3 regions of the Fulvivirga sedimenti genome follow, and region 1 is predicted to be linked to each of the others. Evidence: riboswitches for the same ligand, from Rfam matches in the RefSeq annotation. Region 1 holds a riboswitch; each other region holds the start of a gene.
The links. A riboswitch is a leader RNA that binds a small molecule or an ion and turns the genes downstream of it on or off. The one in region 1 is predicted to bind cobalamin.
Positions count from the first base shown of each region.

Region 2: it holds a riboswitch for cobalamin, as region 1 does, so the genes downstream of both, LDX50_RS11575 (TonB-dependent receptor plug domain-containing protein) here and LDX50_RS23265 (TonB-dependent receptor plug domain-containing protein) in region 1, are expected to answer to the same signal.
Region 3: it holds a riboswitch for cobalamin, as region 1 does, so the genes downstream of both, LDX50_RS17545 (TonB-dependent receptor plug domain-containing protein) here and LDX50_RS23265 (TonB-dependent receptor plug domain-containing protein) in region 1, are expected to answer to the same signal.

Region 1 is NZ_JAIXNE010000004.1:1,185,764-1,195,922, reverse strand. Features, by position in the region: gene LDX50_RS23270 (TonB-dependent receptor) at 1-1,850, opposite strand, end outside; cobalamin riboswitch at 1,955-2,140, shown strand; gene LDX50_RS23265 (TonB-dependent receptor plug domain-containing protein) at 2,226-4,094, shown strand; gene LDX50_RS23260 (aryl-sulfate sulfotransferase) at 4,469-6,025, opposite strand; gene LDX50_RS23255 (patatin-like phospholipase family protein) at 6,197-8,473, shown strand; gene LDX50_RS23250 (mechanosensitive ion channel family protein) at 8,508-10,159, shown strand, end outside.
Region 2 is NZ_JAIXNE010000002.1:1,184,494-1,194,652, reverse strand. Features, by position in the region: gene LDX50_RS11580 (TonB-dependent receptor) at 1-1,192, opposite strand, end outside; cobalamin riboswitch at 1,297-1,482, shown strand; gene LDX50_RS11575 (TonB-dependent receptor plug domain-containing protein) at 1,568-3,436, shown strand; gene LDX50_RS11570 (aryl-sulfate sulfotransferase) at 3,811-5,367, opposite strand; gene LDX50_RS11565 (patatin-like phospholipase family protein) at 5,539-7,815, shown strand; gene LDX50_RS11560 (mechanosensitive ion channel family protein) at 7,850-10,159, shown strand, end outside.
Region 3 is NZ_JAIXNE010000003.1:1,188,370-1,198,528, forward strand. Features, by position in the region: gene LDX50_RS17535 (patatin-like phospholipase family protein) at 1-745, opposite strand, end outside; gene LDX50_RS17540 (aryl-sulfate sulfotransferase) at 917-2,473, shown strand; gene LDX50_RS17545 (TonB-dependent receptor plug domain-containing protein) at 2,848-4,716, opposite strand; cobalamin riboswitch at 4,802-4,987, opposite strand; gene LDX50_RS17550 (TonB-dependent receptor) at 5,092-7,320, shown strand; gene LDX50_RS17555 (hypothetical protein) at 7,356-7,952, shown strand; gene LDX50_RS17560 (amidohydrolase family protein) at 8,003-9,577, shown strand; gene LDX50_RS17565 (DUF2461 domain-containing protein) at 9,580-10,159, opposite strand, start outside.

The sequences.
Region 1 (10,159 bases):
GACCATTCAGGGGCGAATGGCAGATTTTCCTTGATGCCCTCTTCGCCGGTCTCTGTCGACCGCAGCAAGGTGCCTGCTGCCATCACCTGAAGGGGAAATATGAATTCCTGTGTCCAGCTGAAACTCACCCCACCGGTTTGGGCATGACCAGCGGTATTGTCATAAATAATTTTCCCGGGATCTGAATAATCAGGAATTATCTTATTGGTAAAGTGCGTGTAAAACACATCAAAATCCACGCTGGCCTGACTGCTGCCCATCGTGAGGATATGATTCAGGTTGAGTGAAATATTGGCGGAACGTTCGGGTTTCAGCTCTTCCCTGATTTCAATGCTCCGCTGCCCGGTTACAAAGGCATGGTCTTCGGTGAATAAGTTTACAAGTCTGAATCCTGTGCCTGAATTGACCCGCAAAGTAGTCCAGTCACCTGCTTTCCATTTCGCATTAAACCTTGGCGAAAAGATTAGTCCGTGTTTTTCATAATAATCTGTGCGCAGGCCACCCAGGAAGGTAAGGGAAGGTGAAAGAGCAAGTTCATCCTGGATAAATATTCCCGGAATGAATTGTTTGTCGGCACCCCCGGGTGTCGCTACCGTATTGTCGTCATAATACTGATAGCGAGAAGTTACACCGGCCAGGATAGCATGCCGACCGGATTCCAGTCTTCTGTAGGCATTGATGAAACCAATCTGTTGCTTTGCCTCATACAGGTCACTGCCGTAGAAACTGTTCTGGTCATGAATACTGAAGGAGTAATCGATTTTATATCCATGGTTGCCGGTAAAGCTTCCGAATAATTCGAACCGTTCTGTCTGGATACTCTCGCCATAAATTGTATCGTTGCCTCGTAATGAATTATGGTTCTCCAGAAAGGATTGAACGCCATTCCTTCGGTCTTCTGTCATGAACTTTGCCGACACGCTTAATTTCTGATCTTTCGGCAACTGTGCCTCCCATTTGCTGAAAATCGCGATGCGGTCCATGTTAATAATATCCCCGAACCCGTCCCTGTTTTCATCAATATACTGGTGCATCCCACTGTAGCTGAGTCCGGAATAGGTTGAAATTTTTTTCAGTTTACCAGACACGGCCGTATTAAAGAACATTTCCCCATGGGTAGTGCCCATAACGTCTGCCGTGAGTATTGGCTGCTTAGCAGGATCTCTTGTAATGATATTGATCACTCCCGCCAGGGCCTCTGAACCATACAGCGTTGAACCCGGGCCTTTAACCACTTCCACCCGATCTACCATGATACCCGGGATACCATTCAGGCCATAGACAGACGCCAGGTTGCCGTACATGGGGGTTCCGTCGATGAGAATCGAGGTATACTGACCCGGAAGTCCGTTAATACTCAAACTATTCGTAAAACATACCCCGCAGGAAACTACCTCCTGGACGCCATTCACCATCGACATGGCGTCTACCAGGTTGTTGGAAGCAGAAGGCATAAACGTATTAAAATGTTTGGTGGTGAGTACTTCGGTTTTAATCGCCGACTGGGATACGAATACGGGCTGGAGTGTACCGGTAATGACCACCTCATCAAGCCCCAGAGAACTTTCCTCAAGCAATATTTTTATTTTTTCATCTGATGCCGGGAGAATTTCCTTGAGGACTGACTTATACCCAAGGGAGCGAATTTCTATACGAATGATATTCTGATCGGCAATTTCCAACCGGAACTTTCCCAGGCTATCTGTGACGGTCATTCCCCCATCCGGCAACTGTCGGATTGTTGCTCCCGGTACGGGACCTTCTTTTCCCTCTACACTGCCCCGTAAGATTTGCTGGGAGAATCCGGACAGCGTGGTTATGAGAAGAAAGAATAAGAAAATAAACCGCATTTCGATTTGACGTAAAATAATATAATAACAAAACTAAAAAATAAATTAGATAAGTCTAAAAAATATTTAAAAAACTCTGAAATACACGGGAGGAAATATTTTACGTATACTTGCACCGTCATGGTGTCCACAATGGTGGACTTAAAAGGGAATACCGGTGAGAATCCGGAGCAGTTCCCGCTACTGTAATCCCATGGATGGCTGATATCCACATTGCCATTGTCCGTTTCGGATGAGAAGGCGGTATCAGTCGGGAGAGCCAGGAGACCTGCCCTGACGATGTTTATTCAATGCTTCGGGTAAAAGCGTGTGAATGGAATCGACTGTTCCCATTCCCCTCTTTTACTCCTTTTGTTTCATTTAACCATTATTGCAATGAAAAAGGAGTTAAAGGTTTGGGCAATAACCTGTATTGCCTTTTGGTGGCTGACGCCAAACATCATTTACGGTCAGCATGACACATTACGCACGGATGAGCTTCGTGAAGTGGTTATTACCGCAAGTAAATTTCCTAAAGCCTCTTCGCAAACCGGTAAAGTAATAAATGTGATCACAAAGGATCAGATAGAAAATGCCGGTGCGCGGGATCTGGGTCAGCTACTACACGAGCAGACCGGATTGTTTGTAAACGGTGCCAATAGTAATCCCGGGAAAGACCGGGGCATATATCTTAGGGGTGCTTCTGCGCAATACACCCTCATTTTACTTGATGGTGTACCAGTTTATGATCCCTCAGGTGTTAATGGCGTATTTGATCTGCGGCTTCTGTCGCTGAACAACATAGAACGGATCGAAATTTTGAAGGGGTCACAATCGACTTTGTACGGGTCTGATGCTATGGCGGGAGTGATCAATATCATTACCAAAACCCCGGAAAGGGCAATTGAACCTTCAGTTTTACTTTCATATGGCACCTATGGGCAATTCCTCGGGGATGTAAGCCTGTTGGGAAGCAAAGGCAAGTTCAGGTATTCAGCCGGATACAGCCGGCGACAGAGTGAAGGATTTTCAGAAGCACGGGATACTACGGGCACAGACGCATTTGAAAAGGATCCGTTTAATCAGAATTCGGCAAATGTGAAAGCAGGGGTTGAGTTGACCAGTAAGACCCGCCTGGAAGGGTTTTTTCAGTTTACCGACATGAAGGGTGATTATGATGCCGGCGCCTTTACCGACTCGGATGTGAATCTTTATGAGGCGCGCAACATGCGCTACGGTATTACTGCCACCAGTCGGGGTGAACGGGGTGATCTCCAGGTTCAGGTTGCCCGGAATGAAACGGATCGTGTTTTTGATACGGATTTCGGAAAGTTTGAATACGCTGCCATTTTTGATCACCTCGAAGGATTCTATCATTACAGAATTTCCGACAGATGGCAGATTCTTCCGGGGGTTTCATTTCAGCGCCAGGAAATTACCAATGAAGAATTTGAAGATGCCAGCCTGTTTGCTCCCTACGCTACGGCTACCTATCAGGCAAACGGTTTTTCCCTGGAAGGGGGTATTCGGTTCAACCGGCATTCTCAATTCGGAAATTTTACTACCTACAGTATCAATCCGAGCTGGTTGATCACTCCGGTATGGAAGGTTTTCGCCAATTATACCACAGGCTTTAAGGCACCTACATTAAATCAGCTTTTTGGGCAGTTTGGAGCAAATCCCAATTTAAAGCCCGAACAAAGCCGCAGCATGGAGGCAGGATTTCAGCGAGCTGATCAGAAGTCTGATATACGTATTGCTGTTTTCAACAGGCGTATTGAGAACATCATCATCTATATCATGGATTATCAGAACAGCGATCGTCAGGATGTAACGGGTGCAGAGGTAGAGGCCGGATATCGAATCACGCCTGAACTGGAGTTCAAGGCGGGATATACCTGGCTCAATGGTGAAATGCAAATGAGTCAGGAGGATAGTGTTTTTAATGGAATTCTCCGTCAGCCGGAACATGCTTTGCGCACTTCGCTTTCCTATTCACCGGTTGCGGGTCTTGAATTGCGGGCCGCCTGGCAGTTATTTGGGTCGCGCAAGGATGTTTATTTTAATCTCCGGGATTTCGCAGTCGAGCAGGTGAATCTTGACGCGTATTCATTACTGGACCTGATGGTTTCCTATTCATTCCCAAAGGCGAAAATGCGTATGTTCGCTGACATTCGTAATTTATTGAATACCGATTATTACGAGGTGTATGGCTATAATGTAATGGGAAGAAATATTCAACTTGGGGTTCACTGGACCCCCTGAGTTTACATAATATAAGGGGAATGCAGGTGCAGAATATTGTCGTTGTTGTCGTTATTTTCGTTGTCTCCGTGATATTATGCGACCACCCGCTGCGCAGGGGTCGGATTAACAAATGCGATCTGTCTCACATATGCGACCACCCGCTCAGGGGTGGAACTATGGTCTGCAGAGTTTCTATTATTTTGCTTTTTGAGAGATGTTTGTGGATGACCCCTGCGATGGCGGGGGTCAAATAAGTGAGCACATTGGCAGAATAAAGAACGACCCCTGCTTTAGCGGGGGTCGCATAAGAACTAATGGCTTGATATACCCGATTAATGAATGATTTGGTGTATGCGTTCTTTGAATTTTTATGCTTGAATTTCCAGCATTCGTTACATCGGAGGCTTCTGCGTGGCTGGTTGTGGATCAATAGGCTGAAGTTCCTTACCTGCGACTGCCGGATGATCTACCGGAATGTGTGTAGCCCTGAAAATGGCATACATGAACGGTCCTACCGGCTGAGGTGGTGTCCCGTCGGGCAGTTTCCACTGTCCGATATAGGGTGACCAGTAGTCCCAGACAACCTCACCGTCTTCCGTAATTTCCTGCAGCCGGCCCTGCGGCCCGAAGTTCATCAGCGTATGACCATTTTTCATACGGTGGGCACTGGAAATAAACATTGCAAGATAGTCACCCTCATTATTTGCTGTATAGGTCCAGGTAGGTTTTTCAGGTCCGATTGGCCCGCTTTCAGGAATAATATATTTCCCATCGGCATCCATGGGTGGCGTAATTTGAGTTACCTGTGAATGAGTTTCACCATCGGCATCCTTGAAGTTATTATTAAAGATGGTAAGGTCACCTTCACCCGGATAGCCGGGAAGGATCCAACGCACATCATGTTCGAATCCAAGGTATTGATCCGTGGTATCCCCGCGGTTATATTCCTGCGGATTTCCCCATCGGTACAAGAGGTCGCCGCCTTTACCAGATTTTCCGCCGGTACTGCCCGATGCTTCCTCCGTAGTTGTAGAATGATCAATAATCCAGATTTCAGAAAAATCGGGTATACTAAGTACTATTTGATCGAGTTCAGGATTGTAGTCGATCGCATTGGTATGGAACATATCCGAGCCCATGTTATCAATGGTCGCATTAGCAGCATACTGACCCTGCGCCTTGCCCCGTTCAAATTCCTCCGGGTCGGGCTGGCGGATAGTATCACCATTGTTGATATTGATCCGCTCCGGGTGATCGCTTAATTTTCCGTAATTCGGGAGATCAGGGTTTACATCCTGAATCATATGGTCCCATGCGTACCATTCCCAAACGATTTCACCTCCACTTGGTTTGGTGGGTTTGACTTCGATTATTTTATCGGGCCACACACCGGCTTTCGGGATCAGGTGTGGCATTCTGCCAGCCGCCATCGCTTCCTCCGGCGTTTTGCTTTCCCAGACAATGAGCAGGATATTTCCATTGGGCATTACGGCAAAATCGTGGTGCATCAGATTGTCCTGATTCGCCAGTTTGTATTCCCATAGTAACTCCCCATCCCAGCTAAACTCCTGAACACGACCTGCCATACCCCCGCCGGAAAATACAACCGCTTCGGGATCCCGACTGTGCACATATAAACGGCCATCTTCCATCAGATAATGGGAACCGAGTCCAAAGTTCGTTTTCCATTCATGGACTACCTTGCCATCCAGATCGATAAGATATACGTCGGAACTGGTAAGGGAGGAAAATAATATATAGCCTGGCGTTGCATTTTCTGTTTTCAGGCGGAGTCCCCTTTCCTGATCCAATGCCGCCATTTTCACCATTTCCGGGGGAATCCCGCCTTCCGGGGGTGCTTCCGCGACGTCGGACTGTTGATCCTGCTGACCACAGGAAAAGCAAAATGTAAGTAAAAGTAAAGTGAACAGTCGTTTAGAAGTGTACATGACAAGATATGATGGTTGGGGAGTTTTGAAAATTTTCAGAAGAACATAAGAATTAATGGTAAAAACAAGCCTCTTTCATGAATTGGTTGAATTTTTGGAAGAATCACTCAACCTGAATGAAATTATTATGTTTAGTGATTGTATCTTACTAGTCCAAAATATTTTGATGTTATGAAATTTATGTCTTTCCTGATCCTGCTTACCCTCACTGTCGGCGGGTTATTTGCTCAGTCTGCAGAAAGACCAAAAATCGGGTTGGTGTTGAGTGGGGGTGGCGCCAAGGGAATGGCCCATATTGGCATACTTAAAGAACTTGAAAGCCTGGGTATCAGGCCGGATTATATAACGGGGACGAGCATGGGAAGTGTGGTTGGTGGTTTGTATGCTGCTGGTTATACGGCCTCTGAAATTGAGGAAATTGCCCTTGCCATCAACTGGGATGAGTTGCTGAGCAATAATACCTCGATGAATCAGATCAATTATCAGGAAAAGGCCTATTACGAGCGTTACCTGATTGAACTGGGATTAAAAAAGGGGAAGATCGAGTTACCGCAGGGACTGATCGACGGTCAGCGTTTGTCTGAGCTGCTGTCCAAACTCACACGCCATGTGCATCATATCAACGATTTTAATGAACTTCCTATTCCCTTTGCGTGCGTGGGTACCGACATTGCTACCGGACAACCTGTTGTGATGCGCAGCGGATCCCTTCCGATGGCTATTAGGGCTAGTATGGCCATTCCTTCGATATTCACCCCGGTTGAACGGAATGATACCTTGTTGGTTGATGGGGGACTGGTTCGCAATTTTCCCGTTCCGGAGTGCCAGGAAATGGGAGCAGATATTATCATTGGTGTTTTTGTAAGTGGAGGTCTTCTGAAGAAGGAAGAACTTAAATCTGCGGTGGACGTCCTTTCTCAATCCGCCTTTGTTATGAGCGCACTGGATTCTGAGGAGCAAATGAAAAAGTGCGACCTGTTGATTGAACCTGATATTTCATCATTCAGCACTATGGGATTTGAAGATACGCCGGCCATTATCCGGAGCGGTGAAGCCGCGGCAGAAGCAGCCCGGCCGGCACTCAGGGCCCTGGCGGATTCGCTCGGACTCGTTCCATTCGATGTTAATGAACTGATTCCTGTCCGACCAGATTCGTTCAGGATAGCAAATATTATCATTCGAAATAATATCCATACACCCGACAGCTATGTAAAAGGAAGACTGCGGATTGACGAAGGCTCAACTGTATCAATTGGTTATATTGATGATCGTGTAGACGTCCTGTTCGGATCCAGGAATTTTGATAAAGTGGTCTATGAAATGATGCCCAACGGAGATGAGTATGATTTAATACTTACCGTGGAAGAGGCACCACAGGCGCAGATCAAACTGGCCCTCCATTATGACAATGAAAATGGGGCGGGAATCAATCTGAATTTTACAAAGCGGAACCTTCTGCCTGCGAGTCGGCTTGTGCTCGAGTTTGATTTGGCTGAAAATCCCCGCGGTGATGCCAACTTCCTGAAGTATATGGGGGCACGGCAAAACTGGATTGCTAAGGCCGGAATAAATTACCGCAGCAGTGACGTGCCCATCGTAGATTCAGACGACCGTCAGGAGGGCATTTTCCGGAATCGTTACCTGAATCCCTATTTTACAATAATAAATTCCAAACGACGAAATTATCAATGGGGCGGTCTCTTTCAGTACGAATCCTCCCTCCTCAAGCCGGAAGTAGCCGGAGAGGAACTGCGTTTTTTGAACAGATTTGACTGGCGCAGTTATAGCGTACAGACTTTTGCTGACTACAATTCGTTGAATGCCCGGTATTTTCCAACAAAAGGTGCTGTCTATGGTGGATATATAAAATACTCTTTTCCAAAACGATACAACATTGAATTAAGTGATTCGCTGGGAACAGTGGAACTTCCACTTGATATAGAAAATTTCCTGACATTCGAAATTCATCAGGAAAATCACTGGCTTCTTTCCTCCAAATTTTCAATTGGACTTAAGAATGCGATGGTCATGAATTTTATCGACAGGTCGAACCCCCTTATAGGTATAATTCCTTTCATTAACGACCAGCAATTCGTAGGTGGATTCCGTCCGCAGCTTCGAAACAGCTGGCAGCTTTGGGGCTCCGAACAGCTTATGTATATAAGTGATCACATGTATTACAACGAGATTTCCATACAGTATCAACCCATCTCTAATTTATATCTGCAGGTGGTTAGTCAGTATGCCAACGCGCTCTATCCCATGAAATGGTTCTACGGCGATACGGAGGACGGCAATTATGATTTTCCGGATGGTAAGCATGAAATATGGAGTTACGGTGTGATGGCATCCTACGTCACAATTCTGGGTCCGGTATCAGCAGGAATCGCCCATGTTAATGGTTCAAATTCCTGGAATAGTTTTGTAAGTATTGGCTTTTACTTCTAAACCATGTAATTTGAACGGACATCACGATTTACCTATGCGGGCAATAATACTCATTGTTCTTTCTCTGTTCTTTCTATTTCAAAATTCGTTTTCTCAAAAAGCGGATTCGCTTTCCAGTGTTCCCGGACCGAAGACAGCTTCGGATTTAATTATTGCATATGAAGAAGGCTCCCAGAAGCTGCGTGAAATAAGCAGGGCCCTAGCCTCTGATTTCAAGACAGAACGTATCCGGCAGGATTTCAACATTCTACACGAACAGCTTAACAAATATTTTACCATTGACAGCGCCTCTGTAACCGAATTGAGTCTTAGTAGAGTTAATGATCTGATCATCATTTTTGAACGGCGGCACAATGAACTGAATACCTGGCAGAATCAACTCACTGCCCTAACAAAACAGTTGAGTAATTACAAGATCGATATTGCCAGGATGAAAAAGCAGATGGCGGTGAATGTTACAGGGCTGAATCAGCGGGAACTTGATTATTACAACAACCGGTTTGTTCCTATTATTGACAAGGCTGATAGCCTAAGTGAACGGGTTGATCAAAAGCTGGAAGAAATTCTGAACCTGGAATATACGGTTTCCCAGGATTATGCAAAAACATTGAATCGGATTGAGTCTCTTCGGTTGTACCTGCGTGAGTATTGGAGTAATGTGACGAAAAGAGAATCAGGTACATGGAAGTTTTCATTATCGGGTGAAGGATCTCAGAATATGTCCTCCACGGTGCGTAACACCGTCTGGAGGATTGTTGGATTCTTTCGGGATAATAGTTCGAGGACCGGAATTCTGATTATCTGCCTGGTTATTATATGGTACTCAATACGAAAAATCAGAAGCGTAGAAAGAAAGGAAGATGCAGAGGATGAATTCACAAGTTTGTATTTAAGTCCGCTTGCCACGGCAGCAGTATTTGGTGGAGCGCTTTTTCCCGTGATTATGCCACCGACAACGACACTTATGTATGACTTTGTCATTCTGTCAACATATTTTCCTTTCCTGTTTTTGTTAAGAAAAACAATGGAGCGGGATATGCTGAGGCGCTACCTGGTATTTTTTCTTGCTTTTCTAATTCTCAAGTTTCAAAACCTCCTGTTGCCAGTTTCCGGATATTCAAGTTTTATTCTGATATTTTGTTCGGGGGTATTTACCTATGTTCTTCTCACGAGTTCGGTAAGAAAGTACTTTCAAATCCGATGGAACTGGATAAAAGTATTTAACTGGATCCTGAGCTGCATATCTGTATCGGGATTGGTTTTTGTTTTCATCAACAGGCCCACATTAGGAAGGATCCTGATAAATGGTGTGGGTGAGACCCTGGCTATTGCAATGGTATTGATTTATTTGGCCAGCTGGATGGATCAGCTTATTGAATTTCTTCGAAGACGACCCTATTTCCAGCGTCTTTCAAGTGACACGGCGAAGCTGAATGACTTCTGGGAAAAATGGCATAACCGTATTTATTTCTTACTATTCATATTATTTATAATTGCCTTCCTGCGTAATTTTAATGTTTACGCGGACATTAAGGCGAGTATTGAGCTATTTCTCACTACAGATCGGACAATTGGTGAACTGACATTTACCGTAGGTGGTATTGCCCTGTTCGTTATTGTCCTTCTGATTTCCACAAATTTATCTTCCACAATAAAATTCCTATCTGAAGATAAGTCGTTTTACCG
Region 2 (10,159 bases), on a different contig from region 1:
CCAGTCTTCTGTAGGCATTGATGAAACCAATCTGTTGCTTTGCCTCATACAGGTCACTGCCGTAGAAACTGTTCTGGTCATGAATACTGAAGGAGTAATCGATTTTATATCCATGGTTGCCGGTAAAGCTTCCGAATAATTCGAACCGTTCTGTCTGGATACTCTCGCCATAAATTGTATCGTTGCCTCGTAATGAATTATGGTTCTCCAGAAAGGATTGAACGCCATTCCTTCGGTCTTCTGTCATGAACTTTGCCGACACGCTTAATTTCTGATCTTTCGGCAACTGTGCCTCCCATTTGCTGAAAATCGCGATGCGGTCCATGTTAATAATATCCCCGAACCCGTCCCTGTTTTCATCAATATACTGGTGCATCCCACTGTAGCTGAGTCCGGAATAGGTTGAAATTTTTTTCAGTTTACCAGACACGGCCGTATTAAAGAACATTTCCCCATGGGTAGTGCCCATAACGTCTGCCGTGAGTATTGGCTGCTTAGCAGGATCTCTTGTAATGATATTGATCACTCCCGCCAGGGCCTCTGAACCATACAGCGTTGAACCCGGGCCTTTAACCACTTCCACCCGATCTACCATGATACCCGGGATACCATTCAGGCCATAGACAGACGCCAGGTTGCCGTACATGGGGGTTCCGTCGATGAGAATCGAGGTATACTGACCCGGAAGTCCGTTAATACTCAAACTATTCGTAAAACATACCCCGCAGGAAACTACCTCCTGGACGCCATTCACCATCGACATGGCGTCTACCAGGTTGTTGGAAGCAGAAGGCATAAACGTATTAAAATGTTTGGTGGTGAGTACTTCGGTTTTAATCGCCGACTGGGATACGAATACGGGCTGGAGTGTACCGGTAATGACCACCTCATCAAGCCCCAGAGAACTTTCCTCAAGCAATATTTTTATTTTTTCATCTGATGCCGGGAGAATTTCCTTGAGGACTGACTTATACCCAAGGGAGCGAATTTCTATACGAATGATATTCTGATCGGCAATTTCCAACCGGAACTTTCCCAGGCTATCTGTGACGGTCATTCCCCCATCCGGCAACTGTCGGATTGTTGCTCCCGGTACGGGACCTTCTTTTCCCTCTACACTGCCCCGTAAGATTTGCTGGGAGAATCCGGACAGCGTGGTTATGAGAAGAAAGAATAAGAAAATAAACCGCATTTCGATTTGACGTAAAATAATATAATAACAAAACTAAAAAATAAATTAGATAAGTCTAAAAAATATTTAAAAAACTCTGAAATACACGGGAGGAAATATTTTACGTATACTTGCACCGTCATGGTGTCCACAATGGTGGACTTAAAAGGGAATACCGGTGAGAATCCGGAGCAGTTCCCGCTACTGTAATCCCATGGATGGCTGATATCCACATTGCCATTGTCCGTTTCGGATGAGAAGGCGGTATCAGTCGGGAGAGCCAGGAGACCTGCCCTGACGATGTTTATTCAATGCTTCGGGTAAAAGCGTGTGAATGGAATCGACTGTTCCCATTCCCCTCTTTTACTCCTTTTGTTTCATTTAACCATTATTGCAATGAAAAAGGAGTTAAAGGTTTGGGCAATAACCTGTATTGCCTTTTGGTGGCTGACGCCAAACATCATTTACGGTCAGCATGACACATTACGCACGGATGAGCTTCGTGAAGTGGTTATTACCGCAAGTAAATTTCCTAAAGCCTCTTCGCAAACCGGTAAAGTAATAAATGTGATCACAAAGGATCAGATAGAAAATGCCGGTGCGCGGGATCTGGGTCAGCTACTACACGAGCAGACCGGATTGTTTGTAAACGGTGCCAATAGTAATCCCGGGAAAGACCGGGGCATATATCTTAGGGGTGCTTCTGCGCAATACACCCTCATTTTACTTGATGGTGTACCAGTTTATGATCCCTCAGGTGTTAATGGCGTATTTGATCTGCGGCTTCTGTCGCTGAACAACATAGAACGGATCGAAATTTTGAAGGGGTCACAATCGACTTTGTACGGGTCTGATGCTATGGCGGGAGTGATCAATATCATTACCAAAACCCCGGAAAGGGCAATTGAACCTTCAGTTTTACTTTCATATGGCACCTATGGGCAATTCCTCGGGGATGTAAGCCTGTTGGGAAGCAAAGGCAAGTTCAGGTATTCAGCCGGATACAGCCGGCGACAGAGTGAAGGATTTTCAGAAGCACGGGATACTACGGGCACAGACGCATTTGAAAAGGATCCGTTTAATCAGAATTCGGCAAATGTGAAAGCAGGGGTTGAGTTGACCAGTAAGACCCGCCTGGAAGGGTTTTTTCAGTTTACCGACATGAAGGGTGATTATGATGCCGGCGCCTTTACCGACTCGGATGTGAATCTTTATGAGGCGCGCAACATGCGCTACGGTATTACTGCCACCAGTCGGGGTGAACGGGGTGATCTCCAGGTTCAGGTTGCCCGGAATGAAACGGATCGTGTTTTTGATACGGATTTCGGAAAGTTTGAATACGCTGCCATTTTTGATCACCTCGAAGGATTCTATCATTACAGAATTTCCGACAGATGGCAGATTCTTCCGGGGGTTTCATTTCAGCGCCAGGAAATTACCAATGAAGAATTTGAAGATGCCAGCCTGTTTGCTCCCTACGCTACGGCTACCTATCAGGCAAACGGTTTTTCCCTGGAAGGGGGTATTCGGTTCAACCGGCATTCTCAATTCGGAAATTTTACTACCTACAGTATCAATCCGAGCTGGTTGATCACTCCGGTATGGAAGGTTTTCGCCAATTATACCACAGGCTTTAAGGCACCTACATTAAATCAGCTTTTTGGGCAGTTTGGAGCAAATCCCAATTTAAAGCCCGAACAAAGCCGCAGCATGGAGGCAGGATTTCAGCGAGCTGATCAGAAGTCTGATATACGTATTGCTGTTTTCAACAGGCGTATTGAGAACATCATCATCTATATCATGGATTATCAGAACAGCGATCGTCAGGATGTAACGGGTGCAGAGGTAGAGGCCGGATATCGAATCACGCCTGAACTGGAGTTCAAGGCGGGATATACCTGGCTCAATGGTGAAATGCAAATGAGTCAGGAGGATAGTGTTTTTAATGGAATTCTCCGTCAGCCGGAACATGCTTTGCGCACTTCGCTTTCCTATTCACCGGTTGCGGGTCTTGAATTGCGGGCCGCCTGGCAGTTATTTGGGTCGCGCAAGGATGTTTATTTTAATCTCCGGGATTTCGCAGTCGAGCAGGTGAATCTTGACGCGTATTCATTACTGGACCTGATGGTTTCCTATTCATTCCCAAAGGCGAAAATGCGTATGTTCGCTGACATTCGTAATTTATTGAATACCGATTATTACGAGGTGTATGGCTATAATGTAATGGGAAGAAATATTCAACTTGGGGTTCACTGGACCCCCTGAGTTTACATAATATAAGGGGAATGCAGGTGCAGAATATTGTCGTTGTTGTCGTTATTTTCGTTGTCTCCGTGATATTATGCGACCACCCGCTGCGCAGGGGTCGGATTAACAAATGCGATCTGTCTCACATATGCGACCACCCGCTCAGGGGTGGAACTATGGTCTGCAGAGTTTCTATTATTTTGCTTTTTGAGAGATGTTTGTGGATGACCCCTGCGATGGCGGGGGTCAAATAAGTGAGCACATTGGCAGAATAAAGAACGACCCCTGCTTTAGCGGGGGTCGCATAAGAACTAATGGCTTGATATACCCGATTAATGAATGATTTGGTGTATGCGTTCTTTGAATTTTTATGCTTGAATTTCCAGCATTCGTTACATCGGAGGCTTCTGCGTGGCTGGTTGTGGATCAATAGGCTGAAGTTCCTTACCTGCGACTGCCGGATGATCTACCGGAATGTGTGTAGCCCTGAAAATGGCATACATGAACGGTCCTACCGGCTGAGGTGGTGTCCCGTCGGGCAGTTTCCACTGTCCGATATAGGGTGACCAGTAGTCCCAGACAACCTCACCGTCTTCCGTAATTTCCTGCAGCCGGCCCTGCGGCCCGAAGTTCATCAGCGTATGACCATTTTTCATACGGTGGGCACTGGAAATAAACATTGCAAGATAGTCACCCTCATTATTTGCTGTATAGGTCCAGGTAGGTTTTTCAGGTCCGATTGGCCCGCTTTCAGGAATAATATATTTCCCATCGGCATCCATGGGTGGCGTAATTTGAGTTACCTGTGAATGAGTTTCACCATCGGCATCCTTGAAGTTATTATTAAAGATGGTAAGGTCACCTTCACCCGGATAGCCGGGAAGGATCCAACGCACATCATGTTCGAATCCAAGGTATTGATCCGTGGTATCCCCGCGGTTATATTCCTGCGGATTTCCCCATCGGTACAAGAGGTCGCCGCCTTTACCAGATTTTCCGCCGGTACTGCCCGATGCTTCCTCCGTAGTTGTAGAATGATCAATAATCCAGATTTCAGAAAAATCGGGTATACTAAGTACTATTTGATCGAGTTCAGGATTGTAGTCGATCGCATTGGTATGGAACATATCCGAGCCCATGTTATCAATGGTCGCATTAGCAGCATACTGACCCTGCGCCTTGCCCCGTTCAAATTCCTCCGGGTCGGGCTGGCGGATAGTATCACCATTGTTGATATTGATCCGCTCCGGGTGATCGCTTAATTTTCCGTAATTCGGGAGATCAGGGTTTACATCCTGAATCATATGGTCCCATGCGTACCATTCCCAAACGATTTCACCTCCACTTGGTTTGGTGGGTTTGACTTCGATTATTTTATCGGGCCACACACCGGCTTTCGGGATCAGGTGTGGCATTCTGCCAGCCGCCATCGCTTCCTCCGGCGTTTTGCTTTCCCAGACAATGAGCAGGATATTTCCATTGGGCATTACGGCAAAATCGTGGTGCATCAGATTGTCCTGATTCGCCAGTTTGTATTCCCATAGTAACTCCCCATCCCAGCTAAACTCCTGAACACGACCTGCCATACCCCCGCCGGAAAATACAACCGCTTCGGGATCCCGACTGTGCACATATAAACGGCCATCTTCCATCAGATAATGGGAACCGAGTCCAAAGTTCGTTTTCCATTCATGGACTACCTTGCCATCCAGATCGATAAGATATACGTCGGAACTGGTAAGGGAGGAAAATAATATATAGCCTGGCGTTGCATTTTCTGTTTTCAGGCGGAGTCCCCTTTCCTGATCCAATGCCGCCATTTTCACCATTTCCGGGGGAATCCCGCCTTCCGGGGGTGCTTCCGCGACGTCGGACTGTTGATCCTGCTGACCACAGGAAAAGCAAAATGTAAGTAAAAGTAAAGTGAACAGTCGTTTAGAAGTGTACATGACAAGATATGATGGTTGGGGAGTTTTGAAAATTTTCAGAAGAACATAAGAATTAATGGTAAAAACAAGCCTCTTTCATGAATTGGTTGAATTTTTGGAAGAATCACTCAACCTGAATGAAATTATTATGTTTAGTGATTGTATCTTACTAGTCCAAAATATTTTGATGTTATGAAATTTATGTCTTTCCTGATCCTGCTTACCCTCACTGTCGGCGGGTTATTTGCTCAGTCTGCAGAAAGACCAAAAATCGGGTTGGTGTTGAGTGGGGGTGGCGCCAAGGGAATGGCCCATATTGGCATACTTAAAGAACTTGAAAGCCTGGGTATCAGGCCGGATTATATAACGGGGACGAGCATGGGAAGTGTGGTTGGTGGTTTGTATGCTGCTGGTTATACGGCCTCTGAAATTGAGGAAATTGCCCTTGCCATCAACTGGGATGAGTTGCTGAGCAATAATACCTCGATGAATCAGATCAATTATCAGGAAAAGGCCTATTACGAGCGTTACCTGATTGAACTGGGATTAAAAAAGGGGAAGATCGAGTTACCGCAGGGACTGATCGACGGTCAGCGTTTGTCTGAGCTGCTGTCCAAACTCACACGCCATGTGCATCATATCAACGATTTTAATGAACTTCCTATTCCCTTTGCGTGCGTGGGTACCGACATTGCTACCGGACAACCTGTTGTGATGCGCAGCGGATCCCTTCCGATGGCTATTAGGGCTAGTATGGCCATTCCTTCGATATTCACCCCGGTTGAACGGAATGATACCTTGTTGGTTGATGGGGGACTGGTTCGCAATTTTCCCGTTCCGGAGTGCCAGGAAATGGGAGCAGATATTATCATTGGTGTTTTTGTAAGTGGAGGTCTTCTGAAGAAGGAAGAACTTAAATCTGCGGTGGACGTCCTTTCTCAATCCGCCTTTGTTATGAGCGCACTGGATTCTGAGGAGCAAATGAAAAAGTGCGACCTGTTGATTGAACCTGATATTTCATCATTCAGCACTATGGGATTTGAAGATACGCCGGCCATTATCCGGAGCGGTGAAGCCGCGGCAGAAGCAGCCCGGCCGGCACTCAGGGCCCTGGCGGATTCGCTCGGACTCGTTCCATTCGATGTTAATGAACTGATTCCTGTCCGACCAGATTCGTTCAGGATAGCAAATATTATCATTCGAAATAATATCCATACACCCGACAGCTATGTAAAAGGAAGACTGCGGATTGACGAAGGCTCAACTGTATCAATTGGTTATATTGATGATCGTGTAGACGTCCTGTTCGGATCCAGGAATTTTGATAAAGTGGTCTATGAAATGATGCCCAACGGAGATGAGTATGATTTAATACTTACCGTGGAAGAGGCACCACAGGCGCAGATCAAACTGGCCCTCCATTATGACAATGAAAATGGGGCGGGAATCAATCTGAATTTTACAAAGCGGAACCTTCTGCCTGCGAGTCGGCTTGTGCTCGAGTTTGATTTGGCTGAAAATCCCCGCGGTGATGCCAACTTCCTGAAGTATATGGGGGCACGGCAAAACTGGATTGCTAAGGCCGGAATAAATTACCGCAGCAGTGACGTGCCCATCGTAGATTCAGACGACCGTCAGGAGGGCATTTTCCGGAATCGTTACCTGAATCCCTATTTTACAATAATAAATTCCAAACGACGAAATTATCAATGGGGCGGTCTCTTTCAGTACGAATCCTCCCTCCTCAAGCCGGAAGTAGCCGGAGAGGAACTGCGTTTTTTGAACAGATTTGACTGGCGCAGTTATAGCGTACAGACTTTTGCTGACTACAATTCGTTGAATGCCCGGTATTTTCCAACAAAAGGTGCTGTCTATGGTGGATATATAAAATACTCTTTTCCAAAACGATACAACATTGAATTAAGTGATTCGCTGGGAACAGTGGAACTTCCACTTGATATAGAAAATTTCCTGACATTCGAAATTCATCAGGAAAATCACTGGCTTCTTTCCTCCAAATTTTCAATTGGACTTAAGAATGCGATGGTCATGAATTTTATCGACAGGTCGAACCCCCTTATAGGTATAATTCCTTTCATTAACGACCAGCAATTCGTAGGTGGATTCCGTCCGCAGCTTCGAAACAGCTGGCAGCTTTGGGGCTCCGAACAGCTTATGTATATAAGTGATCACATGTATTACAACGAGATTTCCATACAGTATCAACCCATCTCTAATTTATATCTGCAGGTGGTTAGTCAGTATGCCAACGCGCTCTATCCCATGAAATGGTTCTACGGCGATACGGAGGACGGCAATTATGATTTTCCGGATGGTAAGCATGAAATATGGAGTTACGGTGTGATGGCATCCTACGTCACAATTCTGGGTCCGGTATCAGCAGGAATCGCCCATGTTAATGGTTCAAATTCCTGGAATAGTTTTGTAAGTATTGGCTTTTACTTCTAAACCATGTAATTTGAACGGACATCACGATTTACCTATGCGGGCAATAATACTCATTGTTCTTTCTCTGTTCTTTCTATTTCAAAATTCGTTTTCTCAAAAAGCGGATTCGCTTTCCAGTGTTCCCGGACCGAAGACAGCTTCGGATTTAATTATTGCATATGAAGAAGGCTCCCAGAAGCTGCGTGAAATAAGCAGGGCCCTAGCCTCTGATTTCAAGACAGAACGTATCCGGCAGGATTTCAACATTCTACACGAACAGCTTAACAAATATTTTACCATTGACAGCGCCTCTGTAACCGAATTGAGTCTTAGTAGAGTTAATGATCTGATCATCATTTTTGAACGGCGGCACAATGAACTGAATACCTGGCAGAATCAACTCACTGCCCTAACAAAACAGTTGAGTAATTACAAGATCGATATTGCCAGGATGAAAAAGCAGATGGCGGTGAATGTTACAGGGCTGAATCAGCGGGAACTTGATTATTACAACAACCGGTTTGTTCCTATTATTGACAAGGCTGATAGCCTAAGTGAACGGGTTGATCAAAAGCTGGAAGAAATTCTGAACCTGGAATATACGGTTTCCCAGGATTATGCAAAAACATTGAATCGGATTGAGTCTCTTCGGTTGTACCTGCGTGAGTATTGGAGTAATGTGACGAAAAGAGAATCAGGTACATGGAAGTTTTCATTATCGGGTGAAGGATCTCAGAATATGTCCTCCACGGTGCGTAACACCGTCTGGAGGATTGTTGGATTCTTTCGGGATAATAGTTCGAGGACCGGAATTCTGATTATCTGCCTGGTTATTATATGGTACTCAATACGAAAAATCAGAAGCGTAGAAAGAAAGGAAGATGCAGAGGATGAATTCACAAGTTTGTATTTAAGTCCGCTTGCCACGGCAGCAGTATTTGGTGGAGCGCTTTTTCCCGTGATTATGCCACCGACAACGACACTTATGTATGACTTTGTCATTCTGTCAACATATTTTCCTTTCCTGTTTTTGTTAAGAAAAACAATGGAGCGGGATATGCTGAGGCGCTACCTGGTATTTTTTCTTGCTTTTCTAATTCTCAAGTTTCAAAACCTCCTGTTGCCAGTTTCCGGATATTCAAGTTTTATTCTGATATTTTGTTCGGGGGTATTTACCTATGTTCTTCTCACGAGTTCGGTAAGAAAGTACTTTCAAATCCGATGGAACTGGATAAAAGTATTTAACTGGATCCTGAGCTGCATATCTGTATCGGGATTGGTTTTTGTTTTCATCAACAGGCCCACATTAGGAAGGATCCTGATAAATGGTGTGGGTGAGACCCTGGCTATTGCAATGGTATTGATTTATTTGGCCAGCTGGATGGATCAGCTTATTGAATTTCTTCGAAGACGACCCTATTTCCAGCGTCTTTCAAGTGACACGGCGAAGCTGAATGACTTCTGGGAAAAATGGCATAACCGTATTTATTTCTTACTATTCATATTATTTATAATTGCCTTCCTGCGTAATTTTAATGTTTACGCGGACATTAAGGCGAGTATTGAGCTATTTCTCACTACAGATCGGACAATTGGTGAACTGACATTTACCGTAGGTGGTATTGCCCTGTTCGTTATTGTCCTTCTGATTTCCACAAATTTATCTTCCACAATAAAATTCCTATCTGAAGATAAGTCGTTTTACCGAAGTCAGAAAAGAACGGCCAACCTTTCAGTTATACTTCGGTTTTTCATCATAACACTTGGCTTTTTGCTGGCACTTGCGGTGTCCGGCATTCCATTGGATAAAATTACAATCATTCTGGGAGCACTGAGTGTTGGTATTGGATTCGGTCTGCAAAATATAGTTAATAACCTCATTTCTGGTCTGATTCTCATTTTCGAACGTCCCATTCAGTCGGGAGATATTGTGGAGGTTCAGCAGACGATGGGAATAGTGAAGGACATCGGTATTCGTTCCAGTGTGATCAAAACTTATGACGGAGCAGAGGTCATTGTCCCTAATGGGGATTTGATTTCCAATTCGGTCGTGAACTGGACACTAAGCAATAAACATCGACGTGCAGAAGTACGTGTAGGTGTGGCATATGGTTCAGATGCCACAAAAACTATTGAAGTACTGGCCGCAGTGGTGGCAGATCATGATAAAATTTTAAAACTTCCGAAACCAATGGTTCTCTTTGATGGATTTGGAGATAGTTCGCTTGATTTCAGGGTTTTATTCTGGACTTCCGATATTGATAGCTGGCTTGCAACGCGGAGCGAAATTTTAACCGAAGTCTACGATGCACTTGCCAAAGCAAAAATTGAAATCCCATTCCCGCAACGGGATCTGCATATCCGA
Region 3 (10,159 bases), on a different contig from region 1:
AAAGGACGTCCACCGCAGATTTAAGTTCTTCCTTCTTCAGAAGACCTCCACTTACAAAAACACCAATGATAATATCTGCTCCCATTTCCTGGCACTCCGGAACGGGAAAATTGCGAACCAGTCCCCCATCAACCAACAAGGTATCATTCCGTTCAACCGGGGTGAATATCGAAGGAATGGCCATACTAGCCCTAATAGCCATCGGAAGGGATCCGCTGCGCATCACAACAGGTTGTCCGGTAGCAATGTCGGTACCCACGCACGCAAAGGGAATAGGAAGTTCATTAAAATCGTTGATATGATGCACATGGCGTGTGAGTTTGGACAGCAGCTCAGACAAACGCTGACCGTCGATCAGTCCCTGCGGTAACTCGATCTTCCCCTTTTTTAATCCCAGTTCAATCAGGTAACGCTCGTAATAGGCCTTTTCCTGATAATTGATCTGATTCATCGAGGTATTATTGCTCAGCAACTCATCCCAGTTGATGGCAAGGGCAATTTCCTCAATTTCAGAGGCCGTATAACCAGCAGCATACAAACCACCAACCACACTTCCCATGCTCGTCCCCGTTATATAATCCGGCCTGATACCCAGGCTTTCAAGTTCTTTAAGTATGCCAATATGGGCCATTCCCTTGGCGCCACCCCCACTCAACACCAACCCGATTTTTGGTCTTTCTGCAGACTGAGCAAATAACCCGCCGACAGTGAGGGTAAGCAGGATCAGGAAAGACATAAATTTCATAACATCAAAATATTTTGGACTAGTAAGATACAATCACTAAACATAATAATTTCATTCAGGTTGAGTGATTCTTCCAAAAATTCAACCAATTCATGAAAGAGGCTTGTTTTTACCATTAATTCTTATGTTCTTCTGAAAATTTTCAAAACTCCCCAACCATCATATCTTGTCATGTACACTTCTAAACGACTGTTCACTTTACTTTTACTTACATTTTGCTTTTCCTGTGGTCAGCAGGATCAACAGTCCGACGTCGCGGAAGCACCCCCGGAAGGCGGGATTCCCCCGGAAATGGTGAAAATGGCGGCATTGGATCAGGAAAGGGGACTCCGCCTGAAAACAGAAAATGCAACGCCAGGCTATATATTATTTTCCTCCCTTACCAGTTCCGACGTATATCTTATCGATCTGGATGGCAAGGTAGTCCATGAATGGAAAACGAACTTTGGACTCGGTTCCCATTATCTGATGGAAGATGGCCGTTTATATGTGCACAGTCGGGATCCCGAAGCGGTTGTATTTTCCGGCGGGGGTATGGCAGGTCGTGTTCAGGAGTTTAGCTGGGATGGGGAGTTACTATGGGAATACAAACTGGCGAATCAGGACAATCTGATGCACCACGATTTTGCCGTAATGCCCAATGGAAATATCCTGCTCATTGTCTGGGAAAGCAAAACGCCGGAGGAAGCGATGGCGGCTGGCAGAATGCCACACCTGATCCCGAAAGCCGGTGTGTGGCCCGATAAAATAATCGAAGTCAAACCCACCAAACCAAGTGGAGGTGAAATCGTTTGGGAATGGTACGCATGGGACCATATGATTCAGGATGTAAACCCTGATCTCCCGAATTACGGAAAATTAAGCGATCACCCGGAGCGGATCAATATCAACAATGGTGATACTATCCGCCAGCCCGACCCGGAGGAATTTGAACGGGGCAAGGCGCAGGGTCAGTATGCTGCTAATGCGACCATTGATAACATGGGCTCGGATATGTTCCATACCAATGCGATCGACTACAATCCTGAACTCGATCAAATAGTACTTAGTATACCCGATTTTTCTGAAATCTGGATTATTGATCATTCTACAACTACGGAGGAAGCATCGGGCAGTACCGGCGGAAAATCTGGTAAAGGCGGCGACCTCTTGTACCGATGGGGAAATCCGCAGGAATATAACCGCGGGGATACCACGGATCAATACCTTGGATTCGAACATGATGTGCGTTGGATCCTTCCCGGCTATCCGGGTGAAGGTGACCTTACCATCTTTAATAATAACTTCAAGGATGCCGATGGTGAAACTCATTCACAGGTAACTCAAATTACGCCACCCATGGATGCCGATGGGAAATATATTATTCCTGAAAGCGGGCCAATCGGACCTGAAAAACCTACCTGGACCTATACAGCAAATAATGAGGGTGACTATCTTGCAATGTTTATTTCCAGTGCCCACCGTATGAAAAATGGTCATACGCTGATGAACTTCGGGCCGCAGGGCCGGCTGCAGGAAATTACGGAAGACGGTGAGGTTGTCTGGGACTACTGGTCACCCTATATCGGACAGTGGAAACTGCCCGACGGGACACCACCTCAGCCGGTAGGACCGTTCATGTATGCCATTTTCAGGGCTACACACATTCCGGTAGATCATCCGGCAGTCGCAGGTAAGGAACTTCAGCCTATTGATCCACAACCAGCCACGCAGAAGCCTCCGATGTAACGAATGCTGGAAATTCAAGCATAAAAATTCAAAGAACGCATACACCAAATCATTCATTAATCGGGTATATCAAGCCATTAGTTCTTATGCGACCCCCGCTAAAGCAGGGGTCGTTCTTTATTCTGCCAATGTGCTCACTTATTTGACCCCCGCCATCGCAGGGGTCATCCACAAACATCTCTCAAAAAGCAAAATAATAGAAACTCTGCAGACCATAGTTCCACCCCTGAGCGGGTGGTCGCATATGTGAGACAGATCGCATTTGTTAATCCGACCCCTGCGCAGCGGGTGGTCGCATAATATCACGGAGACAACGAAAATAACGACAACAACGACAATATTCTGCACCTGCATTCCCCTTATATTATGTAAACTCAGGGGGTCCAGTGAACCCCAAGTTGAATATTTCTTCCCATTACATTATAGCCATACACCTCGTAATAATCGGTATTCAATAAATTACGAATGTCAGCGAACATACGCATTTTCGCCTTTGGGAATGAATAGGAAACCATCAGGTCCAGTAATGAATACGCGTCAAGATTCACCTGCTCGACTGCGAAATCCCGGAGATTAAAATAAACATCCTTGCGCGACCCAAATAACTGCCAGGCGGCCCGCAATTCAAGACCCGCAACCGGTGAATAGGAAAGCGAAGTGCGCAAAGCATGTTCCGGCTGACGGAGAATTCCATTAAAAACACTATCCTCCTGACTCATTTGCATTTCACCATTGAGCCAGGTATATCCCGCCTTGAACTCCAGTTCAGGCGTGATTCGATATCCGGCCTCTACCTCTGCACCCGTTACATCCTGACGATCGCTGTTCTGATAATCCATGATATAGATGATGATGTTCTCAATACGCCTGTTGAAAACAGCAATACGTATATCAGACTTCTGATCAGCTCGCTGAAATCCTGCCTCCATGCTGCGGCTTTGTTCGGGCTTTAAATTGGGATTTGCTCCAAACTGCCCAAAAAGCTGATTTAATGTAGGTGCCTTAAAGCCTGTGGTATAATTGGCGAAAACCTTCCATACCGGAGTGATCAACCAGCTCGGATTGATACTGTAGGTAGTAAAATTTCCGAATTGAGAATGCCGGTTGAACCGAATACCCCCTTCCAGGGAAAAACCGTTTGCCTGATAGGTAGCCGTAGCGTAGGGAGCAAACAGGCTGGCATCTTCAAATTCTTCATTGGTAATTTCCTGGCGCTGAAATGAAACCCCCGGAAGAATCTGCCATCTGTCGGAAATTCTGTAATGATAGAATCCTTCGAGGTGATCAAAAATGGCAGCGTATTCAAACTTTCCGAAATCCGTATCAAAAACACGATCCGTTTCATTCCGGGCAACCTGAACCTGGAGATCACCCCGTTCACCCCGACTGGTGGCAGTAATACCGTAGCGCATGTTGCGCGCCTCATAAAGATTCACATCCGAGTCGGTAAAGGCGCCGGCATCATAATCACCCTTCATGTCGGTAAACTGAAAAAACCCTTCCAGGCGGGTCTTACTGGTCAACTCAACCCCTGCTTTCACATTTGCCGAATTCTGATTAAACGGATCCTTTTCAAATGCGTCTGTGCCCGTAGTATCCCGTGCTTCTGAAAATCCTTCACTCTGTCGCCGGCTGTATCCGGCTGAATACCTGAACTTGCCTTTGCTTCCCAACAGGCTTACATCCCCGAGGAATTGCCCATAGGTGCCATATGAAAGTAAAACTGAAGGTTCAATTGCCCTTTCCGGGGTTTTGGTAATGATATTGATCACTCCCGCCATAGCATCAGACCCGTACAAAGTCGATTGTGACCCCTTCAAAATTTCGATCCGTTCTATGTTGTTCAGCGACAGAAGCCGCAGATCAAATACGCCATTAACACCTGAGGGATCATAAACTGGTACACCATCAAGTAAAATGAGGGTGTATTGCGCAGAAGCACCCCTAAGATATATGCCCCGGTCTTTCCCGGGATTACTATTGGCACCGTTTACAAACAATCCGGTCTGCTCGTGTAGTAGCTGACCCAGATCCCGCGCACCGGCATTTTCTATCTGATCCTTTGTGATCACATTTATTACTTTACCGGTTTGCGAAGAGGCTTTAGGAAATTTACTTGCGGTAATAACCACTTCACGAAGCTCATCCGTGCGTAATGTGTCATGCTGACCGTAAATGATGTTTGGCGTCAGCCACCAAAAGGCAATACAGGTTATTGCCCAAACCTTTAACTCCTTTTTCATTGCAATAATGGTTAAATGAAACAAAAGGAGTAAAAGAGGGGAATGGGAACAGTCGATTCCATTCACACGCTTTTACCCGAAGCATTGAATAAACATCGTCAGGGCAGGTCTCCTGGCTCTCCCGACTGATACCGCCTTCTCATCCGAAACGGACAATGGCAATGTGGATATCAGCCATCCATGGGATTACAGTAGCGGGAACTGCTCCGGATTCTCACCGGTATTCCCTTTTAAGTCCACCATTGTGGACACCATGACGGTGCAAGTATACGTAAAATATTTCCTCCCGTGTATTTCAGAGTTTTTTAAATATTTTTTAGACTTATCTAATTTATTTTTTAGTTTTGTTATTATATTATTTTACGTCAAATCGAAATGCGGTTTATTTTCTTATTCTTTCTTCTCATAACCACGCTGTCCGGATTCTCCCAGCAAATCTTACGGGGCAGTGTAGAGGGAAAAGAAGGTCCCGTACCGGGAGCAACAATCCGACAGTTGCCGGATGGGGGAATGACCGTCACAGATAGCCTGGGAAAGTTCCGGTTGGAAATTGCCGATCAGAATATCATTCGTATAGAAATTCGCTCCCTTGGGTATAAGTCAGTCCTCAAGGAAATTCTCCCGGCATCAGATGAAAAAATAAAAATATTGCTTGAGGAAAGTTCTCTGGGGCTTGATGAGGTGGTCATTACCGGTACACTCCAGCCCGTATTCGTATCCCAGTCGGCGATTAAAACCGAAGTACTCACCACCAAACATTTTAATACGTTTATGCCTTCTGCTTCCAACAACCTGGTAGACGCCATGTCGATGGTGAATGGCGTCCAGGAGGTAGTTTCCTGCGGGGTATGTTTTACGAATAGTTTGAGTATTAACGGACTTCCGGGTCAGTATACCTCGATTCTCATCGACGGAACCCCCATGTACGGCAACCTGGCGTCTGTCTATGGCCTGAATGGTATCCCGGGTATCATGGTAGATCGGGTGGAAGTGGTTAAAGGCCCGGGTTCAACGCTGTATGGTTCAGAGGCCCTGGCGGGAGTGATCAATATCATTACAAGAGATCCTGCTAAGCAGCCAATACTCACGGCAGACGTTATGGGCACTACCCATGGGGAAATGTTCTTTAATACGGCCGTGTCTGGTAAACTGAAAAAAATTTCAACCTATTCCGGACTCAGCTACAGTGGGATGCACCAGTATATTGATGAAAACAGGGACGGGTTCGGGGATATTATTAACATGGACCGCATCGCGATTTTCAGCAAATGGGAGGCACAGTTGCCGAAAGATCAGAAATTAAGCGTGTCGGCAAAGTTCATGACAGAAGACCGAAGGAATGGCGTTCAATCCTTTCTGGAGAACCATAATTCATTACGAGGCAACGATACAATTTATGGCGAGAGTATCCAGACAGAACGGTTCGAATTATTCGGAAGCTTTACCGGCAACCATGGATATAAAATCGATTACTCCTTCAGTATTCATGACCAGAACAGTTTCTACGGCAGTGACCTGTATGAGGCAAAGCAACAGATTGGTTTCATCAATGCCTACAGAAGACTGGAATCCGGTCGGCATGCTATCCTGGCCGGTGTAACTTCTCGCTATCAGTATTATGACGACAATACGGTAGCGACACCCGGGGGTGCCGACAAACAATTCATTCCGGGAATATTTATCCAGGATGAACTTGCTCTTTCACCTTCCCTTACCTTCCTGGGTGGCCTGCGCACAGATTATTATGAAAAACACGGACTAATCTTTTCGCCAAGGTTTAATGCGAAATGGAAAGCAGGTGACTGGACTACTTTGCGGGTCAATTCAGGCACAGGATTCAGACTTGTAAACTTATTCACCGAAGACCATGCCTTTGTAACCGGGCAGCGGAGCATTGAAATCAGGGAAGAGCTGAAACCCGAACGTTCCGCCAATATTTCACTCAACCTGAATCATATCCTCACGATGGGCAGCAGTCAGGCCAGCGTGGATTTTGATGTGTTTTACACGCACTTTACCAATAAGATAATTCCTGATTATTCAGATCCCGGGAAAATTATTTATGACAATACCGCTGGTCATGCCCAAACCGGTGGGGTGAGTTTCAGCTGGACACAGGAATTCATATTTCCCCTTCAGGTGATGGCAGCAGGCACCTTGCTGCGGTCGACAGAGACCGGCGAAGAGGGCATCAAGGAAAATCTGCCATTCGCCCCTGAATGGTCGGCCCTGCTGAATATCAGTTATACCATTCCTCGTTCCAACTGGATCTTTGCCTGGTCGGCCACCTTTACCGGTTCTATGTTGCTTCCTGAGGTTTTTGATCTCGATGAACAGGGTCAGCCAATGGCTGATCCAAGACCCAGAACCTCCTCTCCTTTTCAGATTCATAATATTCAGATCACCAAATCCTGGAAGAACCTCAGACTATATGGGGGTGTGAGTAATATTTTTAATTTCACTCAACCGGTTTCACCCTTATCGGGACTGAATGATCCTTATTCCAATCCGGGTTTCAGCAATTTTTTTGATACCGCCTATTCGTATGCCCCTATTCACGGCAGGGAATTTTTTGTAGGAATTAACTGGAGTCTCTTCAAATAATTTTTCTACCTTATGTGGCTAAAAAATCGTTGCCCATGGCTACACTCAAGGAGACAATAAAAGAATTGATTCGCGATATCAAGCGGGATGAACTTTACTTTTACAATGATAATCGCTGTTTCAAATTTATTGAAGCCAATCCGGAAAATACAGATCTGTTAGTTATCAATGAGAAGATCAGTGCCATGAACAACGGCATTATCGACCTGCACTATGTGCCCTCGATGGCTAAGCACATCCAATCATTGCATATAGATCCATATCTTCAAAACAGTGAACTTGAAATCGTTCCGCGCATTTCGGCATTACTCCCGGATAAGCCTTACGAATTCAGAAAACTGGCTTCAACGTACTGCAATTTTCATTTTCCGGATGTTTATCCGGTACAATCGGATATTGCAGAAAAAATAATGGGGCTTTACACCCAGCATATTCAAAACAACGGGCATCCAACATCAGTACTGAGCTATTCGGATTTTAAGATCGTAACAGATCATTTTTCCTCAACCTATGACCTGCAAGCTTTCGACTATTATGAACTGGAGAAATTTCTGTGGCTGAAGTCAAGGATGATCATCGAATTTCTGGAAAATCCAGACCGTGATTCGCAATTCGATCCGCCGGCCAAATAATAATCCCTTAGTATCAATTCGTCATTTTGTAAATTCCCAAAAAACATCTTATGAAGGCATTTTCATTAATTGCATTATTAATTCTACCATTTCTCACGTTCGGCCAGGTGACAGACGCACCGGAGCGGACGGAGGGAGAAGGTCCGTGGCCACAGCTAATCATTCGGGGCGTAATGATGATTAAAGGAGACGGCGCTCCACCCACCGGGCCAGTGGATATTGTCGTTCGCAATAATCGCATTGAACAAATTCGAATTGTTGGGTATCCCGGGGTTGCGATCGACCCCGATCGCCGGCCCAAGCTGGAAAAGGGAGGCAAGGAACTGGATGCAACAGGTATGTATCTCATGCCGGGCTTCATCGATATGCACGGCCATATCGGAGGGTCAGCACAGGGAACACCTGCAGAATATGTTTTCAAACTTTGGATGGCGCACGGCATCACCACGATCCGGGATCCATCAGCGGGAAACGGACTCGACTGGGTTCTTGACCATAAACAAAAGAGTCAGAAAAATACAATTACTGCGCCGCGAATACTGGCTTATACATCGTTCGGACAGGGAAGTACCTCTCCAATCAGTACACCGGAAATGGCGCGCGAATGGGTGCAGAATAATGCAAAAAACGGTGCCGACGGGATTAAATTCTTTGGTGCTGCCCCGGATATCATGGAAGCGGCATTGATGGAAAACAAAAAACTGGGATTGCGTTCTGCATGTCACCACGCGCAGATGGATGTCGCGCGATGGAACGTACTGAATTCCGCCCGCGCGGGACTTACCTCCATGGAACATTGGTATGGCTTGCCGGAGGCATTGTTTACCGACCGGACGGTACAGAACTATCCGCTGGATTATAATTACAATAACGAGCAGCATCGTTTCGGCGAGGCAGGGCGTCTTTGGCAACAGGCCGCAGCGCCATATACCGAAAAATGGAATGCCGTAATGAATGAATTACTGGAACTGGATTTCACGCTGGATCCTACTTTTAACATTTATGAGGCGAGCCGGGATCTGATGCGTGCTCGCCGTGCAGAATGGCATGAAGACTACACCCTGCCCAGTTTATGGCGTTTCTATCAGCCAAGTAAAATATCACATGGGTCCTACTGGCATTTCTGGGGCACCGAGGAAGAAGTAGCCTGGAAAGAAAATTATCGACTCTGGATGACCTTCATCAATGAATATAAAAACCGGGGTGGCAGGGTAACGGCCGGATCTGACAGCGGTTTTATTTTTCAACTATATGGATTTGCCTATATCCGCGAACTGGAATTACTGCGCGAAGCTGGATTTCATCCTTTGGAAGTCATTCGCTCCGCTACGCTGAATGGCGCCGAAGCGCTTGGTCTTGACAAGGATCTGGGCACAGTGGAAGTTGGCAAACTGGCAGATTTTGTCATTGTCGAAGAAAATCCACTTCAAAACCTGAAGGTATTGTATGGAACTGGTGCCATAAAGCTAACAGATGAAAACGACGTAGTTCGTGTGGGTGGTGTAAAATACACGATCAAGGATGGTATTATCTATGACGCCAAAAAGCTGCTTCAGGATGTAAAAGAGCTTGTGGATGCATCGAAGGAAGAAGAAGGTTTTGAGATTAAACAGCCTGGCTTCTGAACTCAGTATAATACCGCACGGTTCAGGTAATCCCTGAACGGCATCATTACCTTATACAATTCCACAACTTTATCCTGAAAATCGGGATGGCAAACCTCTTGCCGGGTAACTGTATGCATCACCGCGAAACTTTTGTAACGCAAAAGTTTGATGTGCGGATGATCCTGCGTAAACCCTTTTGGAGAAGTCTTTAACAGATCCTGTTCAAGCACAAAATTTGCCTTAAAGCGTTTCTCATCCAGTATGGATTGGAGCACATCTCCGTCGTAATCAATGGCCTCCCGAATTTTTGACAGGATGGATGAAGGAGGATGGTAGTAGCCTCCGGCAACAAAGGACTCCTCCGGTCCGATATGGATATAAAAGTCACTTTTCTCCTTAACCCGATCCATGGTTGCCCCAATGTGTTCCTTATAAGTGGGCCGGTCGGGATGGAACATCAGGTTATTATTGATGCGATGGATGGCGCGTTTCCCCTCCGTATGATCATAGGACGGATCAATTTCCGCCAGCCGCGCATCCAGGTCATCCAGCCATAGAATATATGCATCGCGAACCTGATTGTATTCAGCACGATGCTCA